One region of the Serratia sp. EC4 genome, then DNA from elsewhere that is predicted to be linked to it. Evidence: predicted binding sites of a transcription regulator. Region 1 holds the regulator's gene; each other region holds the start of a gene.
What was found. The regulator CRP, encoded in region 1, controls carbon source genes, mostly activating them, when cyclic AMP is high. The targets are predictions, from matches to a motif close to ATGTGANNNNNNTCACAT.
Positions count from the first base shown of each region.

Region 2: a site for CRP is predicted at 2,459-2,476, ahead of ACP39K_RS05990 (YfcZ/YiiS family protein). Genes of this name have one in related genera too.
Region 3: a site for CRP is predicted at 1,918-1,935, ahead of deoC (deoxyribose-phosphate aldolase). Genes of this name have one in related genera too.
Region 4: a site for CRP is predicted at 2,779-2,796, ahead of ACP39K_RS04740 (sugar transporter). Genes of this name have one in related genera too.

Region 1 covers NZ_JBNIDE010000007.1:188,949-193,613, forward strand. The annotation lists gene argD (bifunctional acetylornithine/succinyldiaminopimelate transaminase) at 1-596, shown strand, start outside; gene ACP39K_RS18960 (YccS/YhfK family putative transporter) at 637-2,715, opposite strand; gene crp (cAMP-activated global transcriptional regulator CRP) at 2,766-3,398, opposite strand; gene ACP39K_RS18970 (OsmC family protein) at 3,781-4,188, shown strand; gene ACP39K_RS18975 (phosphoribulokinase) at 4,227-4,665, opposite strand, start outside.
Region 2 covers NZ_JBNIDE010000001.1:1,276,985-1,281,649, reverse strand. The annotation lists gene mlaA (phospholipid-binding lipoprotein MlaA) at 1-748, shown strand, start outside; gene fadL (long-chain fatty acid transporter FadL) at 866-2,206, opposite strand; gene ACP39K_RS05990 (YfcZ/YiiS family protein) at 2,612-2,908, shown strand; gene fadI (acetyl-CoA C-acyltransferase FadI) at 3,105-4,415, shown strand; gene fadJ (fatty acid oxidation complex subunit alpha FadJ) at 4,415-4,665, shown strand, end outside.
Region 3 covers NZ_JBNIDE010000004.1:228,881-233,545, forward strand. The annotation lists gene deoA (thymidine phosphorylase) at 1-849, opposite strand, end outside; gene deoC (deoxyribose-phosphate aldolase) at 916-1,695, opposite strand; gene ACP39K_RS14525 (NupC/NupG family nucleoside CNT transporter) at 2,066-3,343, opposite strand; gene ACP39K_RS14530 (metal-dependent hydrolase) at 3,527-4,309, opposite strand; gene ACP39K_RS14535 (patatin-like phospholipase family protein) at 4,306-4,665, opposite strand, start outside.
Region 4 covers NZ_JBNIDE010000001.1:1,010,271-1,014,935, forward strand. The annotation lists gene ACP39K_RS04735 (MFS transporter) at 1-1,371, opposite strand, end outside; gene ACP39K_RS04740 (sugar transporter) at 1,527-2,717, opposite strand; gene ACP39K_RS04745 (aspartyl/asparaginyl beta-hydroxylase domain-containing protein) at 2,978-3,664, shown strand; gene ACP39K_RS04750 (aromatic alcohol reductase) at 3,682-4,629, opposite strand.

The DNA.
Region 1 (4,665 bases):
TCAAAGGCGTGCGCGAGCTGTGCGACCAACATCAGGCGCTGCTGGTGTTCGACGAAGTGCAAAGCGGCATGGGGCGCAGCGGCAAACTGTTCGCCTATATGCATTATGGCGTGACGCCGGACATTCTCACCACCGCCAAGGCGTTGGGCGGCGGTTTCCCGGTCAGCGCCATGCTGACCACCGAAGAGATTGCGTCGGTGATGCAGGTGGGCACTCACGGCACCACCTACGGCGGCAACCCGCTGGCCTGCGCGGTGGCGGAGGCGGCGTTGGATGTGATCAATACGCCGGAAGTGCTGAGCGGCATCGAACAGCGCCACGCGCTGTATGTGCAGGCTTTGCAGGATATCGGCGATAAATACGGTATTTTCACCGCCATTCGCGGCATGGGGTTACTGATCGGCGCCGAACTGACGCCGCATTATCACGGCAAAGCGCGCGATTTCCTCACCGCCGCCGCCGCGCGTGGGCTGATGATCCTCAACGCCGGGCCGAACGTGATCCGTTTCGCGCCGTCGCTGGTGGTGGAGCTGCAGGATATCGAGGCCGGCATGGCGCTGTTCGAGCTGGCGGTGCAGGATGTGATCAACGCCTGAAGCCCGTGCGGCGCATAACGGGGCGCGGCATGCCGCGCCCTTATTGATCGCGCAGTTTGCGCTTGAGCCAGATGCCGTGGTGCGGGCGCTGGCGCCAGGCCAGCGACGAAATGGTATGCATCACGTTCAGGTGCGACAGGATGCGCCGCAAATGACGTTCCATCTCGGTGACGGGCATCTCCGGATGCAGATCCGGCGGCTGCATGATGCCGCTGTTGCCGCTGCTCGGGCCGTCGTATTCCAACCGCTGCTGACAGCTTTGCAGCGCGATTTCACAGGTTTGTAGATAGGCTTCCGCCAGTTTCGGCGTCAGCATGTAGTGCTCGCGCGCCAGAATGGTCATGGCGTTCAGGTGTTCGACGATGAACTGGCTGTGAGTGACCCACAGCCGCATGTCCGCCAGATAATTCGACGCGAACCCCGGTTCCTGCATCGCCTGATTGAGCGAGGTGAACAGCGCGTTGTGCGCCTGGTTGACCTGCATGCGGGTATAGGCCAATGCGGTGGCGTCCGGTTCCGGTTGCTTCAGCATCAGCCGCAGCGCGGTTTGATCGTGTTCCAGCGCCTGATGGGCATTCTTGCGCAGCAGCCCGCTTTGCCACTGCGGCCACAGCCAAATGGTGCCGCCGAACGCCAGCACGCAGCCTATCAGCGTATCGATCAGGCGCGGTACCAGAAAATGCGAGCCGTTCAGCGCCAGCAGCTGCAGGGTGTAAACCGCCGTGACCGTAAAGCCAATCACCGACAGCCCGTAGTTCTTGCGCGAAACCAGGTAGGCCAGCAGGGTGATCACCAGCATGATGCTCAGCGTTTCTCCCTCCGGCAGCTGCAGCTGCAGCAGCCCGGCCGCCAGCAACAGTCCGGCAATCGTGCCCAGCGCACGGTGCTGAATACGCACCCGGGTGGCGTTATACCCGTTTTGGCTCACCAGCATGATGGTGAGCAGGATCCAGTATGGCTTCGGCAGGTTGAAGACCGCACCCAGGCTGCTGCCGACCGCCAGCGTCACCCCCAGCCGCGCGGCGTTGCGCAGGGCGGTGGATTTGAACGACAGATAGCTGGCCAGCGCCGGCCAAAACGGCAGGCGGTGCTGGCCGGGCATCAGGTCGCGGCGGTACAGCGGATGCTGGGTGCGCAGCAGGCGGGCGATGCGGCTGAAGTGGTAATAACAAAACTGGCCGACCGGGTTATCGGGATGCTGCGCCGCCATTTTTTCCAGCGCCGCCAGTTCGTGGCTCATGGAGAAGCGCTTCGAATGCTGATGGTAGAGGATATCGTGCGCCACCACGCGCAGCCGGCCGGCGATCACCAGTGCATTGCGGCGAATGATCGCTTCGGCCTGGCTCTGCTCCACCAGTTTTTGCACTTCCTCCGGCAAATGCAGGCTGACGGTGATGTGCTCCTGCAGATCCATCGCCACCTGAAAGGCGCGCTGCAGGCGCTTTTGTTCGAGGTTGTTGGCGTGCGGCAGGAAATTGAGCTGTTGGTACAAAAGGCTGATCAGATCCATCACCTTTTGCTGGCGCACCAGCAGCGGCGGCAGCGCGGTTTGCGGATCGGTGTGCTGGGTCAGAAGTGAGTATTTGGCTTCGAAATAGTCCGCCAGCTCCAGGTAGAGCTGGCTCAGCGTCTCGCGCATCGGCTGCTCTTTCCACAGCTTGAACCAGAACCAGGTGAATAAGCCGTACCAGACGGTGCCGATCGCGTACAGCAGCGGCGCCTGCCAGAGAGGCACCGTGCCGGCCGTGCTGAGAGCGAAAATGGCGGCCACCAGCGCCGCCGGCAATAGCCGGGCGTGCAGCGGGCTGATTTCACCGGTGACGCCGAGCAGCAGCGCCAGGCCCAGCATCAGCGCCGGCAGCGGTACGTGCCACAGCAGCGCCTGTTGCAACAGCACGCTGCTGAAGGCGAACAGCGAGCCGCCGACGATCAGCCGTTTAAAGAAGCGCTTATGCGGCGTGTCCAGACCGGCGATATTGCAGCAGGCGGGCACCAGAGAGAACATCAGGCCGAGCTGCAGCTGGCCTATCAGCAGGCCGAACAGCACCGGCAGGCACAACACCAGCGTTTGTCGCAGTGCGTAGTTGATTTCCGGGTGGTAGATCAGGCGGCGCCACATGGCAGAGAGCAGATAAAAAAACGGCGCAGATTGCGCCGTTTCTTCGGAGATTAACGGGTGCCGTAGACGACAATGGTTTTGCCGTGGGCGGAAATCAGGTTTTGATCTTCCAGCATTTTCAGAATACGGCCAACGGTTTCACGCGAGCAGCCGACGATCTGGCCGATCTCCTGACGGGTGATCTTGATCTGCATGCCGTCCGGGTGAGTCATGGCGTCGGGTTGCTTCGCCAGATTCAGCAGGGTTTGCGCGATGCGGCCGGTCACGTCCAGGAAGGCGAGGTTGCCCACTTTTTCGGAGGTGACCTGCAGGCGGCTCGCCATTTGGGCGGACAGACGCATCAGGATGTCCGGGTTCACCTGGATCAGTTGGCGGAATTTCTTGTAGGAAATTTCGGCCACTTCACAGGCGGTTTTCGCGCGAACCCAGGCGCTGCGCTCCTGGCCTTCTTCGAACAATCCGAGCTCGCCGATGAAATCCCCCTGGTTGAGGTAGGACAGGATCATCTCTTTACCTTCTTCATCCTTGATCAGCACCGCGACGGAGCCTTTCACGATGTAGTAAAGCGTTTCGGCCTTTTCACCTTGGTGAATCAGCGTACTCTTCGATGGATATTTGTGGATATGGCAATGAGACAGGAACCATTCGAGAGTAGGGTCTGTTTGCGGTTTGCCGAGAACCATTCGCTGTTATCCTCTGTTGTTATCGCTGCCTTGTGTCACAGGGGTCAGAGTTCCCTGTAAAACCCGCCTGTAGCCGCAGTCATGAGCGAGGGCTACCGGCAAGTTTTGAGGCGTGTCATAAAAATACGCTGTCGCTCTAGCATATTAACTTGCCGTAAGCGCTGCAAGCTACATTCTGTTAACATACCGGTAAAGGAGCCTTTCTCTGGGCGTTTCCCTGAAATACAGTGTCCCGGAAAGATTTATTGCGGCTCTGTTTGTAGCACAGAGTAAGGCGGGTGTCTCGTGTTGTCTCGCTTCAGCATGATTAGCATCAGGTTACGTTGCCTGTTTCTATGCGAAAGCGTACTCTGATTTTAAGAAATCAACCGGAGTGACCAGAATGCAGGCAAGAGTTAAATGGGTGGAAGGGTTAACGTTTTTGGGTGAATCGGCCTCCGGCCATCAGGTGCTGATGGACGGCAACGCCGGTGATAAAGCGCCCAGCCCGATGGAGATGGTGCTGATGTCGGTGGGCGGCTGCAGCGCGATCGACGTGGTCTCCATCCTGCAAAAAGGGCGCAACGACGTGCGCGACTGCGAGGTGAAGCTGACCTCCGAGCGCCGCGAAGAAGCCCCGCGCTTGTTCACCCATATCAACCTGCACTTCATCGTTACCGGCCAGGATCTGACCGACAAAATCGTCGAGCGAGCGGTGAACCTGTCGGCGGAGAAGTACTGCTCGGTGGCGCTGATGCTCAACAAGGCCGCCACGGTGACCCACAGCTTCGAGATCCGCCAGCCGGCGTAATCGAGACGGAGCGCGGCTCGGCGCCGCGCTCAACGCGCTTATTCGATTTTCTTGCCTTCCAGCAGCCGCTGCACCAGCGGCGCCATGATCAGCTCCATCGCCAGCCCCATTTTGCCGCCCGGCACCACTAACGTATTGATGTGCGAGATAAACGAGCCCTGCAGCATCGCCAGCAAGTAGGGGAAGTCGATCTGGTCCAGGCCGCGGAAGTGGATCACCACGAAGCTTTCATCCAGTGAGGGAATGGCCTTGGCGGCGAACGGGTTGGAGGTGTCCACCGTCGGCACGCGCTGGAAGTTGATGTGGGTGCGCGAGAATTGCGGCGTAATGTAGTTGATGTAGTCTTCCATCGAGCGCACCACCGAATCCATCACCGCTTCGCGGGAGTGGCCGCGTTCGCCGGTATCGCGGATCAGCTTCTGGATCCACTCCAGGTTGACGATCGGCACCACGCCGACCAGCAGATCGACGTGTTTG
Region 2 (4,665 bases), on a different contig from region 1:
CCTGACTGGGGTGGCATTCGCAGCGGCATTACTGGTGGGCTGTGCCAGCGCGCCAGACAATGAGCCGCAAGGGCGTTCCGATCCTCTGGAAGGATTTAACCGGACGATGTTCGACTTCAACTACAACGTCCTGGATCCTTATATTCTGCGTCCGGTCGCGGTGGCCTGGCGCGACTACGTGCCGATGCCGGCGCGTAACGGCATCAGCAACTTCACCTCCAACCTGGAAGAGCCGGCCAGCATGGTCAACGCCTTCCTGAAGGGCGATCCTTACCGCGGGATGATCCACTTCAACCGTTTCTTCCTGAACACCCTGCTTGGGATGGGCGGTCTGATCGATGTGGCCGGCATGGCCAACCCGAAACTGGCGCGCGAAGAACCGAACCGCTTCGGCAGCACGCTGGGTCATTACGATGTGGGTTACGGCCCGTACGTGATGTTGCCGGGCTACGGCAGCTTCACGCTGCGTGACGAAGGCGGCGACTTTGCGGATACGCTGTATCCGATGCTGAGCTACCTGACCTTCTGGATGTCGGCGGGCAAATGGGTGGTCGAGGGTATCGAAACCCGTGCTCAACTGCTGGATTCCGACGGCCTGCTGCGCAACTCTTCCGATCCTTATGTCATGGTGCGCGAGGCTTACTTCCAGCGCCACGATTTCATCGCCAACGGCGGCTCGCTCAAGCCGGAAGAGAACCCGAACGCCAAGGCGATTCAGGGCGAACTGGACGAGATCGACTCGCAGTAATCCCGGGCATTATGCCAATGAAAACCCGCCGTCAGGCGGGTTTTTTTATGCCGGCGGCAAGCGGCAGGCAAAGAAAAAGCGCCCCAGGGGGCGCTTTGGCATCCATCTCAGGCGAGATTAGAAGCGGTAGTTGAAGTTGGCGCCGTACAGCCAGGCTTTACCCACCGAGTTGAAGGTGTAAGGGCCTTCGTTGATGGTGACTTTCTGGCCGTGCATGTAGGACACGCCGACATCAACCGAGGCGTCTTTGTTGAACGCATAGGTAGTACCGGCACTCAGCCAGAAACGGTCCTGATCGGGAATGGAGATCGAACGGTTTTGGGCGGGCACCGGGCTGTCATCGAAGGCGATACCGGTCCGGAATGTCCAGTTGTCGTCGTAGAAGTAGGTGGTGCCCAGCGCGATACGGTAGGCATCGCGGAAGCCTTCATGCTTCTCGAACAGCGTCTGACCATTGTTGCCGGTGGCTCTCAACTCCTGGAACTGACTCCAGCTGGTATAGGCCAGGCTGTAGTGAATGGCCCACTGCGGCGCCACTTTGTTGTAACCGGACAGCTCCCACATTTCCGGCAGGTTGAGATCCAGAGAACCCGGGATGGTGCTGCCGCTGGTGCCCCAAGGCAAGCCTAAGCCCAGAGATTGAGTCAGAGGGTTGAATTGTGCTGGCAGGCTGCTCTTGTAATCGCCGTCGAACTTGATTTTGACTTCAGAGCGATAGGTGAAGCCGTAACGGTTGTTTTCATCCACTTCGTACAGGATGCCGGCGTTCCAGCCGTAACCCCATTTATCGCCTTTCAGGTGAGAAATCTGGGTATCGCCAGGGATTTGAGCGATCATTCCGGCTTGCTGAGGCGTTAATCTACCGGTTTGCAGGCCTTGACCTGCAAGCAGTTTCGGCAATTCACCGGCGTAACGTTCCAGTTTGGCTTTGGCGTACACCGCATCGAAGCCCAGACCGAAGCTGAAGTGTTGATTCAGACGGTAGGCGCCGCTCAGGTTGAGGTTAACGGTAGTCAGATCGGTCTTACCGCCGTAAGCGCCGGCGGTATAACCGTCGTTGAATTCGGTCGCCAAACCGAAGTTGCTGGTGACCGAGCCGCCTACGGCGAACTGATCGTTAATCGGGTGAACATAATGCAGGTTCGGCACCCAGGCGACAGGGGCGATATTTTTGGAGTCCAGGCTGGCGCCGGAAGGCGATTTGCCGGTGATGTCAACGTCCGGGTCGATGAAGACTGCGCCGATGGACAGCTCGGGGCGGGTATACATCATCAACAACGCCGGGTTGCGGCTTGCGGAAGCCGCCGTATCCGCCATGGCGCCTTCGCCAGAATACGAACGTCCTAAACCAGCTGATGAGAACTCATTCAGCTGGAATCCTGCGGCAGACACGTTTGAAGAAATAATTGCCACTGCAGCTGCGAGAGCTGATTTAGTCAATAGGTTTTTCTGGCTCATGACCAAAACCTCATTATGTGTTTATTATTTAAACTATTGTTACACGAAGTAACAAGGAGCGCGGGATTGTAGGGTCCGTTATCGTTCAGACAAATCAGACCAGTGGCTGAAGTATAGGTCTGACCTGTGAAATTGTTGCAAGTTTGTTTTTGAAATATTTCCAACCTGATATCAAAAAAGAGATCTGCTTAACAAAAAGCCAGCGGTAAATAACAAAATTCTTACCGTTCCTTAGCAGATGCTCATTTTTATTTGTGATTTCCATCACTTAAAACACCCAGTAAAAGTAAGTGCTAGTGATTGCCGGCGTGGAAGCGTAAAATACCCGCAGAATTTTGTGGCTTTGTGCCGGTGAGTGAAACGGCAATTTGGGCTGATAACAGAGGCCCTTGAGGAGAACCAATCATGTCAGATGCAATTAATAAATGCAGCGCCCAGGAAACTGCCGCGTGTTGCTGCGTGGATGTCGGCACCGTGATGGATAACACCGATTGCACCGCGTCCTACAGCCAGGTGTTCGGTAATCAACAAGATGCGGAGGCGATGCTGGCGGCCCTGAGCGAAAAGGCGCGCGCGGTCGAGTCCGATCCTTGTGACATCAGCAGTAGCATTAAACCGGTTGACGGCGGCGTGCAGTTGGAGGCCGATTTCACCTTCGCCTGCCAGGCGGAAACCCTGATCTTCCAGCTCGGCCTGCGTTAATCCCCGCTTTACCCCCGGCGCCGCCTGCTGCGCGCCGGGGATTTCCTTCTCCGCCTCGTTCCCCATAGAAAGTGCGCCTGCTCGCAGTTTTGATCTCTGCCGGTTTGCCAAATGTAACCGTTTGGTTAACAATGACCTCATCAGGTCAGACCTCTTTCTGCCCATTGCGCTGACGTTATTTTCTTCGGGAGCATTTATGAGTAAGGCACTGCCGTTGGTGACCCGTCATGGTGACCGCATTGCGATTGTGAATGGACTGCGTACCCCCTTTGCCAAACAGGCGACTGCCTATCACGGCATTCCGGCGGTGGATTTAGGGAAAACGGCGGTGAGCGAGCTATTGGCGCGCAGCGGCATCGATCCGCAACTGATCGAACAGCTGGTGTTCGGCCAGGTGGTGCAAATGCCCGAGGCGCCGAACATCGCGCGTGAAATCGTGCTTGGCACCGGCATGAGCGTTCATACCGACGCTTACAGCGTGTCGCGCGCCTGCGCCACCAGCTTCCAGGCGATCGCCAACGTGGCGGAGAGCATCATGGCCGGCAGCATCAGCGTCGGCATCGCCGGCGGGGCGGACTCTTCTTCCGTCTTGCCGATCGGGGTCAGCAAGGCGTTGGCGCGCACGCTGGTGGACGTCAACAAGGCGCGCACGCTGTCGCAGCGTCTCAAACTGTTCAGCCGGCTGAAATTCCGCGATCTGATGCCGGTGCCGCCGGCGGTGGCGGAGTATTCCACCGGTCTGCGCATGGGCGATACCGCTGAGCAGATGGCGAAAAGCCACGGCATCACCCGCGAAGCGCAGGATGCGCTGGCGCACCGTTCCCACGAACTGGCGGCCAGAGCCTGGCGGGAGGGGTGGCTGCGCGACGAGGTGATGACCGCCTACGTGCCGCCTTACCGCGCCCAGCTTTCCGAAGACAACAATATCCGCAAAGACTCCAGCCTGGCTTCTTACGCCAAGCTGAAACCGGCGTTCGATCGCAAGCATGGCAGCGTCACCGCGGCCAACAGCACGCCGCTGACCGACGGCGCGGCGGCGGTATTGATGATGAGCGAATCGCGCGCCAAAGCGCTGGGGCTGCAGCCGCTCGGCTATCTGCGCAGTTTCGCCTTCGCCGCCATCGACGTGTGGGAAGACATGCTGCTGGGGCCTTCTTACGCTACGCCGCTGGCGCTGGATCGCGCCGGCATCGGTCTGGCCGATCTGACGCTCATCGACATGCATGAAGCTTTCGCCGCGCAAACGCTGGCTAACCTGAAGATGTTCGCCAGCGAAGCGTTCGCCCGCGAGAAGCTTGGCCGCAGCCAGGCGATCGGCGAGGTGGACATGGACAAATTCAACGTCTTGGGCGGTTCCATCGCCTATGGCCACCCGTTCGCCGCCACCGGCGCGCGCATGATCACCCAGACGCTGCGCGAGCTGAAACGCCGCGGCGGCGGGTTGGGCCTGACCACCGCCTGCGCCGCCGGCGGGTTAGGCGCCGCGATGATCGTGGAGGTGGAATAATGAGTGCCGAAAACGCATTGCACGAACAGCGGGCCAAACCGTCGGCCTTTCAGCTGACGATTCGCCCCGACAATATCGGCGTGATCACCATCGACGTGCCGGGCGACAAGGTCAATACGCTCAAGGCCGAGTTCGTCGAACAGGTGAATGACGTGCTGATCCGGGCGCAGCAGCATACCGCGCTGGAAGGGCTGGTGATCGTTTCCGGCAAGCCGGACTCGTTTATCGCCGGCGCCGACATCACTATGAT
Region 3 (4,665 bases), on a different contig from region 1:
CATCTCCACGCACAGCGCCAGCGTCACTTCCAGCAGGCGCGGGTTGCGGTATTCGCCGGTCAGGAAGCGCACCGCTTCGCGCACTTCCACCGCGTTGCCGGCGCTGGAAGCCAGCACCTGGTTCATGTCGGTCAGCAGCGCGGTGGTCTTGCAGCCCGCGCCGTTGGCCACGCCGACGATCGCCTGCGCCAAATCTTGCGACAGGGCATAGGTCGGCATAAAGGCGCCCGAGCCAACCTTCACGTCCATCACCAGCGCATCCAGCCCTTCCGCCAGTTTCTTGGCCAGAATGGAGGCGGTGATCAGCGGGATCGAATCCACGGTGGCGGTGATGTCGCGGGTGGCGTAAAAACGCTTGTCCGCCGGCGCCAGCGAGCTGGTCTGGCCGATGATCGCCACGCCGACGTCCTGAATGATTTTGCGGAAGGCGTTATCGTCCGGGAAAATATTGAAGCCCGGAATGGCTTCCAGTTTGTCCAGCGTGCCGCCGGTATGCCCCAGGCCGCGGCCGGAGATCATCGGCACATAGCCGCCGCAGGCCGCCACCATCGGGCCGAGCATCAGCGAGGTCACGTCGCCCACGCCGCCGGTCGAATGCTTGTCGACGATCGGGCCATTCAGCGCCAAACTCTTCCAGTCCAGCACGGTGCCGGAATCGCGCATCGCCATGGTGAGCGCCACGCGCTCCGGCATGCTCATGTCATGGAAATAAATGGTCATCGCCAGCGCGGCGATCTGCCCTTCCGACACCACGTTGTCGCGAATGCCGTTGATGAAAAAGCGGATTTCCGCTTCGCTTAACGGCTGGCCGTCGCGTTTCTTACGAATAATTTCTTGAGCCAGGAACAAGGCATCCCCCTGTGTCGCCGAGAGTCGGTGCAGACGGGCGCGCCTGGCGCCCGCCAACGAAATCGATCAGTAGCCGCCGCCGGCGGTCTGGGTCTGGTGGCCCAGCGCGGTCAGCAAGCTGGCCAGCAGGCTGGAAGCGCCAAAGCGGAAATGCCGCGCATCGGCCCACCCTTCGCCCAGAATACGATCGGCAAGTTGCAGATAATGCAGCGCGTCTTCCGCGGTGCGCACGCCGCCGGCCGGCTTGAAGCCCACCGTCTTCGCCACGCCCATATCGCGGATCACCGACATCATCAGCTCGGCGCTCTCCAGGGTGGCGTTGACCGGCACCTTGCCGGTGGAGGTCTTGATAAAGTCCGCCCCGGCCTTGATGGCGATCTCGGACGCCTTGCGGATCAAATCGGCCTGTTTCAGCTCACCGGTTTCGATGATCACTTTCAGCAGCACGTTGGCCGCCTGGCAAGCCTGCTTGCACTGTTTCACCAGCTCGAAGCCGACCTGTTCGTTGCCGGCGATCAGCGCGCGGTATGGGAACACCACGTCCACTTCATCCGCGCCATAGGCGATCGCCGCACGGGTTTCCGCCAGCGCGATGTCGATATCGTCATTGCCATGCGGGAAGTTGGTCACGGTGGCGATGCGGATGTCCGGCGTGCCTTGCTCGCGCAGCGCCTTACGCGCCACCGGGATAAAACGCGGGTAGATGCAGATGGCCGCCGTGTGGCCGGCCGGGCTGTTGGCCTGACGACAGAGCGCGATCACTTTCTCGTCGGTGTCATCATCATTCAGCGTGGTTAAATCCATCAAGTTCAGCGCACGTTGCGCTGCTGCGGTTAATTCGGTCATAAAACTCTCCAACTGAGTACCTGGGTGTTGGCGAGCGGACTTGGTTCCATGAAGATAGCGCTGGGGAACGGCGTTCCCGCGGCGGCAACTGAGATCCTTCTCACCGCACATGGCCACCCGCCTTGCGGCCGGCCAGTAATAGCTATTTGAACACGAATGCCGAAGGCGATTCGCGTTCATCGTCACACTATATGAAATAGCACTGTAACAGACCGGAATTATATGTGAAGAACATCACAAAATAACGCGATATCGTTCACAAATTCGCTAAAGAAGCGGCTGAAGATCGCGGATGCGGCAAGCACCCGCGTTGCTTAGAGTATAGGCGGAGTCCCGCGATCGGTCGCGCCGTCGCGGGCTCCGTGATGGCTTACAGCGCCAGGAAGAAGCCGGCGATGGTGGCACTCATCAAGTTGGACAGCGTACCCGCCGCCACGGCCTTCAGACCGAAGCGCGCGATGTCGTGGCGACGGTTGGGCGCCATGCTGCCCAGACCGCCCAGCAGGATCGCCACCGAGGAGAGGTTGGCGAAGCCGCACAACGCGAAGGAGATGATCGCCTTGGTGTGCGTCGACAGCACCTGCAGGCCTTCCGCCGCCACCACGTCGTCCGGGCGCAGATAGGCGCCGAAGTTCATGTAGGCGACGAACTCGTTGACGATGATCTTCTGCCCGATGAACGAACCGGCGGTCATCGCTTCGCTCCACGGCACGCCGATCAGGAAGGCGATCGGTGAGAACACCCAGCCGAGGATCAGCTCAAGCGACAGCTGAGGATAGTCGAACCAGCCGCCGATACCGCCGAGAATGCCGTTAAGCAAGGCGATCAGCGCGATAAACGCCAGCAGCATCGCACCGACGTTCAGCGCCAGCTGCATGCCGGAAGCCGCGCCGGAAGCCGCCGCATCGATCACGTTGGCCGGACGATCCTCTTCGGCGATTAGCTTCATCGCATCGTCTTTATCGTGGGTCTGCTCGGTTTCCGGCACCATCAGCTTGGCGAACAGCAGCCCGCCCGGCGCGGCCATGAAGGATGCGGCGATCAGGTATTCCAGCGGCACGCCCATCTGCGCGTACCCCGCCAACACCGAACCGGCTACCGAAGCCAGGCCGCCGCACATCACGGCGAACAGTTCTGACTGGCTCATGGTGGCGATATAGGGGCGCACCACCAGCGGCGCTTCGGTCTGGCCGACGAAAATGTTGGCGGTCGCCGACAGCGATTCGGTGCGCGAGGTGCCCAGCAGCTTGTGCAGGCCGCCGCCCAGCACGCGGATCACCAACTGCATGATGCCGAGGTAGTACAGCACCGCAATCAGCGAGGAGAAGAACACGATCACCGGCAGGACGCGCAGCGCGAACACGAAGCCGCCGCCGCCGAACACCTCGAACATCTTGTCGGACACCAGCCCGCCGAAAATGAACGAAATGCCCTGATTGCCGTAGGCGATAACGTTTGCCACGCCGTTAGACATACTGCCGAGGATGCTGCGGCCCAGCGGCACGTACAGCACCAGCGCGCCGATGCCGACCTGAATGATGAACGCCCACACGACGGTGCGCAATTTGATGGCCCGACGGTTGCTGGAGAGCAGCACCGCAATGGCGATCAGCACCGCCATACCGACCAGACTCATGATGAGTTGCATGCAAAGTTTCCCTGTTGCAAAAAATAAAATACATCCCTGCTCATGAAGAGAGGTCTGCTATTGGAGAGTTTCGGGGGGATTATACTGAGCGAGGTCACCCTCGCACCGATTTATGTCACAAATGTATACAACGAGACGCAAATGAAAATCTTATAACGTGACGCAGGTCACGTTATAAGCTCGTCAATCCGGCATGGCAAACAGTGACTGGGTATTGCGTTGCAGGTGAGCGGCGATCTCGTCGGCCGGTTCCGGCCGCAGCTCGCACAGCGTGTGAAACACCTCGGCGGCGCGCTCGGGGCGATTCGGCTGCCCCTGATAGCCGGCCAGCGGCATGTCCGGCGCATCCGTCTCCAGCAGCAGCGCCTCAAGCGGCAGCTGCGCCATCACGCCGCGCGTTTTCTGCGCCCGCTCATAGGTGATGGTGCCGCCCACACCGATGTAATAGCCGAGGCGGATAAACGCCTGCGCCTGCGACAGGCTGCCGGCGAAGCCGTGCACCACGCCGCGGCGCGGCAGTTGCATGCGCCGCAGCGCCGCGGCCAGCTGATCGTGGGTGCGGCGCGAGTGCAGGATCACCGGCAGGTCATGCTGTTTCGCCAGCCTCAGCTGGGCCAGCAGCACGCTTTGCTGGCGCTCGAACTGCGGGTTGTCCATATACAGATCGAGCCCAATCTCCCCCACCGCCACCAGCTTGCGCGGCCGTTCGGCCAACAGCGCCGCCAACTGCTCCAGCTGCGGCTCATGATGCTGCGCGATATACAGCGGGTGCAGCCCCAGCGCGGCGAACAGCGGCGCGTGATCCTGCGCCAGCCGCAGCACCCGCGCAAAGCGATCGGCAGTGACCGTCGGGACGATGATGCGCTGCACGCCGGCGCTTGCCGCCCGCGTCAGGCTTTCGGCCTCGTGTCCGGTAAAGGGTGGGAAATCGAAATGGCAGTGGGTGTCGGTAAAGGCGTAGCTCACAGCGCGCCCCCTTCACCCGGCGGCAGATCGCCCGGCAGAATGAGTTTCGGCGCCGCCACCGCAGCCTCCGGCTGCGCCGTGAGATCGGGCGACATGGCGATGTCGGTCACGATCGGCGAAGGCATTCTGACATTCTCGGGCTGGATCAGGCGGCGCGACAACGATTTTCGCACCTTGATGCCGTCCGGTTCCTGCTGCGCCATCCACTGGCCGACGGTGGCCAGGAAGTAGCGGCCGCAGCGGCGCCCCAGGTGATAATCCTGATTGAGCGCCCCCAGTCGGCTGCCCAGCGCATTGCTGGCCAGCGGCTTAGGCGGGAAGATCTCGAAGATGCGCAGCTTGCCCGGCGGCTTCTC
Region 4 (4,665 bases), on a different contig from region 1:
GCGCGTTTTTGGGCCGAACAGCCCGATCACCAGCATCACGATCAGCATGCTGGCGACGATAAACGCGATCACCCCCAGCGAACCGCCGTACTGCAAGATAATGCCGATGATGATGCTGCTGAATACCGTCGACAGGCGGCTGAAGGAGTAGCAGAAACCGACGGCGCGGGCGCGGATATGGGTCGGGAAGATCTCGGATTGATACGAGTGGTAGCTGTAGGTCAGCCAGGCGTTGGACCAGGTGATGAAGAAACCGCACAGGATCAGCCACAGTGGGTTGTTCTGCAGTGCGAACAGCGAGCCGAAGATCACCGTCACCAGGCAGGACAACACGATCTGCCACTTGTTCTCCATCTTGTCGGCGTAGAAGCTGCACAGCAGCGAGCCAAGCGGGTAGGCCAGCGTGATGAAGAAAGCGTACAGCAGGCTGTGGGTGACCGAAGCGCCCTTGCCCGACAGCAGCGCCGGCAACCAGTTGCCGAAGCCGAAGAAGCCGATGGCCTGAAAGAAATTCATCACTACCAGCATCAGCGTGCGATCGCGATATTGCGGCGCCCAGATGTCGCGAAAGCGGCCGCGCAGCGGCGCTCCCTCGGCATCGTCAACCGGGCGCGACGGGAAGTCCGCGGCCGCCACGCCGCAGCGCCGTTCCATGTCCCGCATCACCTGCCGGGCCTGCGCATAGCGCCGCTGTTGCACCAGCCAGCGCGGCGACTCCGGCAGCCCCTTGCGCACCAGCCAGATCACCAGCGAAGCCAGCGCGCCGGCGATCACCACATAGCGCCAGCCGCTCAGGCCCCAAATCGTCTGCGGCACCAGCCACCAGGACATCAGCGCCACCGCCGGCACCGACAGAAACTGCACGAAGAACGCGAAGGCGAAAGCCCGGGTACGCAGATGCGCGGGCACCCACTCCGTCAGGTAGGTATCGATGGTCACCAACTCGATGCCGAGCCCGACGCCCACCAGAAAACGCAGAAAGATCACCCATTCCGCCTGCTGTTGAAACGCCAACAGCAGCGAGAAGGCGCCATACCAGATCAGGGCGAACATAAAGGTGGCGCGCCGGCCGAAGCGATCGGCGTACGGGCTCAGCAGGCTGGCGCCGACGAACAGGCCGAGAAAGGTGGCGGAGGCGAAGGCCGCCTGATCCGACACGCCGAAGACGCCCTGCGCGCCGGTGTGGAAAATGCCGTCGGCGATAAGGCCGGTGCTGATATAGCCGGTCTGGAACAGATCGTAGAGTTCGAAAAAGCCGCCCAGCGACAGCAGAATGATAAAGCGCCACAGGCCGGCCGACGCGGGCAAGGCGTCGATTCTGGCCGCCAAATCCCGCGCATGGATCGGCGACGCCGCTACAGAGTCACTCACCGTTAACCTCGCATTAACATTTTTGATGACTTTCTATGCTAGCGAAGCGGCGTCGGAGTTAAATTTTTAATTAGCAGACTATGAAAAAAAGTTAAGCATAAAACGCTGCAGCAGCCTGTTTTATAGCAGGAAAATGCAGCGCGGGATGCCGCAGGTTAACGGCTGTGGTGCTGCTGCAGCCGTTCGCTGCGGTAGACGCTCAACAGGCACCAGCCGAGGGCGATCAGCGCCAGCGGCGCGGCGACGAAGCCGATGTTGCCCATGCCCAGATGCAGACTCACCTGGTTGCCCAGCAGCGCGCCGCTGCCGATGCCGAAGTTGTACAGGCCGGAGAAAATCGCCATCGCCACGTCGGTAGCGTCCGGCGCCAGGCTCAGAACTTTGGCCTGCATCGACAGGCCGATCGCCATGATCGCCATCCCCCAGAAGATGCACAGCACCGTCAGGTGGCTTTCGCTGCCGGCCGCCGGCAACAGCAGCAGCAGGCTCAAGGCCAGCAGCGTGATGGCGCCGATGAAGAAGCCGGAAGGAAACCGCTCGCTGTAGCGGCTGAACAGCAGGCTGCCGACGATGCCGGCGGCGCCGAACAGCAGCAGCATCAGCGTGGTGAAGTTCTCCGACAGCCCGGCCACGGTCTGGATAAACGGCTCGATGTAGCTGTAGGCGGTGAAGTGCGCCGTCACCACAATGATGGTCAGCATGTACAGCGCCACCAGCGCCGGGCGTTTGAACAGCAGCGGCACGCTGGCCAGCGAACCGGAGTGCTCGCTTTTCAGCACCGGCAGCAGGCGCCACAGCAGCACCAGCGCCAGCGTGGCGCACACCGCGATGCCGATAAAGGTCATGCGCCAGCCGAGCAGTTGCCCGACCACCCGCCCGAGCGGCAACCCGAGCACCATCGCCAGCGCGGTGCCGCCCGCCAGCAGGCTCAGCGCCTGGGCTTTCTTGCCCGGCGGCGCCACGCGGATCGCCAGCGAGGCGGTGATCGACCAGAACACCGAGTGCGCCAGCGCCACGCCGGCGCGCGAGATAACCAGCGTGGTGAAGTTCCAGGCCACGGCGGTCAGCACGTGGCTGGCGATAAACAGCATGAACACGCCGATCAACAGTTTGCGGCGCTCAATTTTGCTGGTCAGCAGCATGCACGCCAGCGAGGCGGCGGCGACGATCCAGGCGTAAATGGTGATGATCAGGCCGACCTGTTCGGTTTGCATCGAGAAGCTGGCGGCGATATCGCTCAGCAGACCGACTGGAATAAACTCGGTGGTGTTGAAAATAAAGGCCGAGACGGCGAGGATGACCACGCGCAACCAGGCGGTTGAGCGCGAAACGGGAGCGTGTTCCATGGTAAACAAAATCCGGACAGGTGCGGGCAAGTCGCGATATTTTAACCAACCGGCCCGCTAAATGCGATACGCGTCACACTTTAATTGTGTGGTTTTTTTCGCCGCATTTCGACACATTCGCAGACACACGGTTGCACAAATGCTGTGCTAATCTATTGAAGCGTACCAATTTTTCCTGCCGTTTCTCCCCGGCCGTCCACGCGCCGCGCCGAAGAAGCGCGCAGTGTCCCTTTGGCGTTTCCTGAGGCGAGGTCATTATGATGTCCGCGATTTATGATTGGTCCGTACTTGCCCTGCGCAATGTTTACGATCGCCGCATCCAGGGCCAGCCGGTGCTCGACAGCGCGGCCCTCTTCCCCGACGCCGAACGCTTCACCGCCCAATGGCGGCAGATCCGCGAAGAGGCGCTGACGGTCGCCCACGATCTGCACAATATCCCGCGCTTTCACGAGATCATGAGCCAGCAGGCGTCCATCTCCGCCAACGACGCGCGCGACTGGCGCATGTTCATCATGAAGGCCTATGGCCAGCCCATCCCCCGCAACCTGGCGCGCTGTCCGACGCTGGCGGCGCTGATCGCCTCCTCGCCGGACGTGCTGTCCGCGTCGCTCTCCTTCCTGGCACCCGGCAAACAGGTGCCGCCCCATCGCGGTCCGTTCCGCGGCATTCTGCGCGGCTATCTGGTGCTGGACATGCCCAAACGCGCCGACGGCGCGCCGGCGGCGGTGCTGAAGGTGGACGGCCGCGAATACCGGCTGCGCGAGGGGGAGTTCATGCTCTGGGACGATACCTTCGAGCACGAGGTATGGAACGACAGCCCGCTGGTGCGCACCGTGCTGCTGCTGGACATTCGCCGCCGCGACATGCCCGGCGGGCTGCGGCTGCTCTCCAGCGCCATCATCGCGCTGGTGCGGCTGAACGTGCGCTGGATGCAGCGCCAGTTCTGACTGCGGCGCTCAGGCGATTAACCGTCCTGAGGGATCGGCCATTGCTGCGCCAGCCACTGTTCGGCGGTGGTGGTGGCTATGCCCTGGCGCGCATTGAAGGTTTTCGCCTTATCCCACGCCACGCCGTCGGGCCGGGCGAAAGCCAGCCGGTATTTGGCGCCGACGTCACGCGGATGGTTCCGCACATCTTCCCGCAGCCGCTCTTTGTCCAACAGGATCCTGTTGACCTCCACGCCCCAGCGCGCCTGCATGACATCGGCAAGCTCGCGGTAGGTCAGCGTGTCGCCGGCGATATAGACCACCTGGTTGCGAAACGCGGGCCGATGGAAAAAAATCGCGGCCGTCAGCCGGCCAATGTCCTCGGGGGTGGTCAGCGTCACCGCGTAGCGCCAGTCGCCCAGCGCGCGCACCGTTTTGGTTGCCGCGTCCACCACGCCAAAGCCGGGGTCAAACAGGTAGCTGGTGAAAATGCCCGTGGAAACAATCACCCACTCCGTCGCACGCTGCGCACGCAGCAGGTGACGCACCTCGAGCTGTTCATCCCACACCTGTTGCCCGCTGCCTTTGCCGACAACATCGTAGTCCACGCCGAACTGCCACGGGAAGTAGCGCGCCACGCCCGCTTGCAAGACGGCCTGAGTGATCTTTATCTGCGTGCCCGCCCCGCCGACAAAGCCGCTGCAGTTGATCACCGCGTCGAAGGAACGGAATAGCGCACTCAGCGCCTCCACGCCGTTTTGCTGCAGATCGCCTTCCACCACGGCGATGCCGAGCCGCGCCAGCGCATCCCGCCGCGCCCGGAGCGGGCCGCTCACGGCGCGGGCGGCCTCCGGCCGGAGCAGCACGCTGATTTTTAAAGATGGATATAACCGAGCCTGCCGGCTCATCGCACGCAATACCGGCAGCCCCAGTTCACCGGCGCCGAGTATGAGCACGGTATTGATGGATGGATTTGTGGATTTCATTCTTGCCTCCTGTCTTGACACTGCGTCATCCTGACA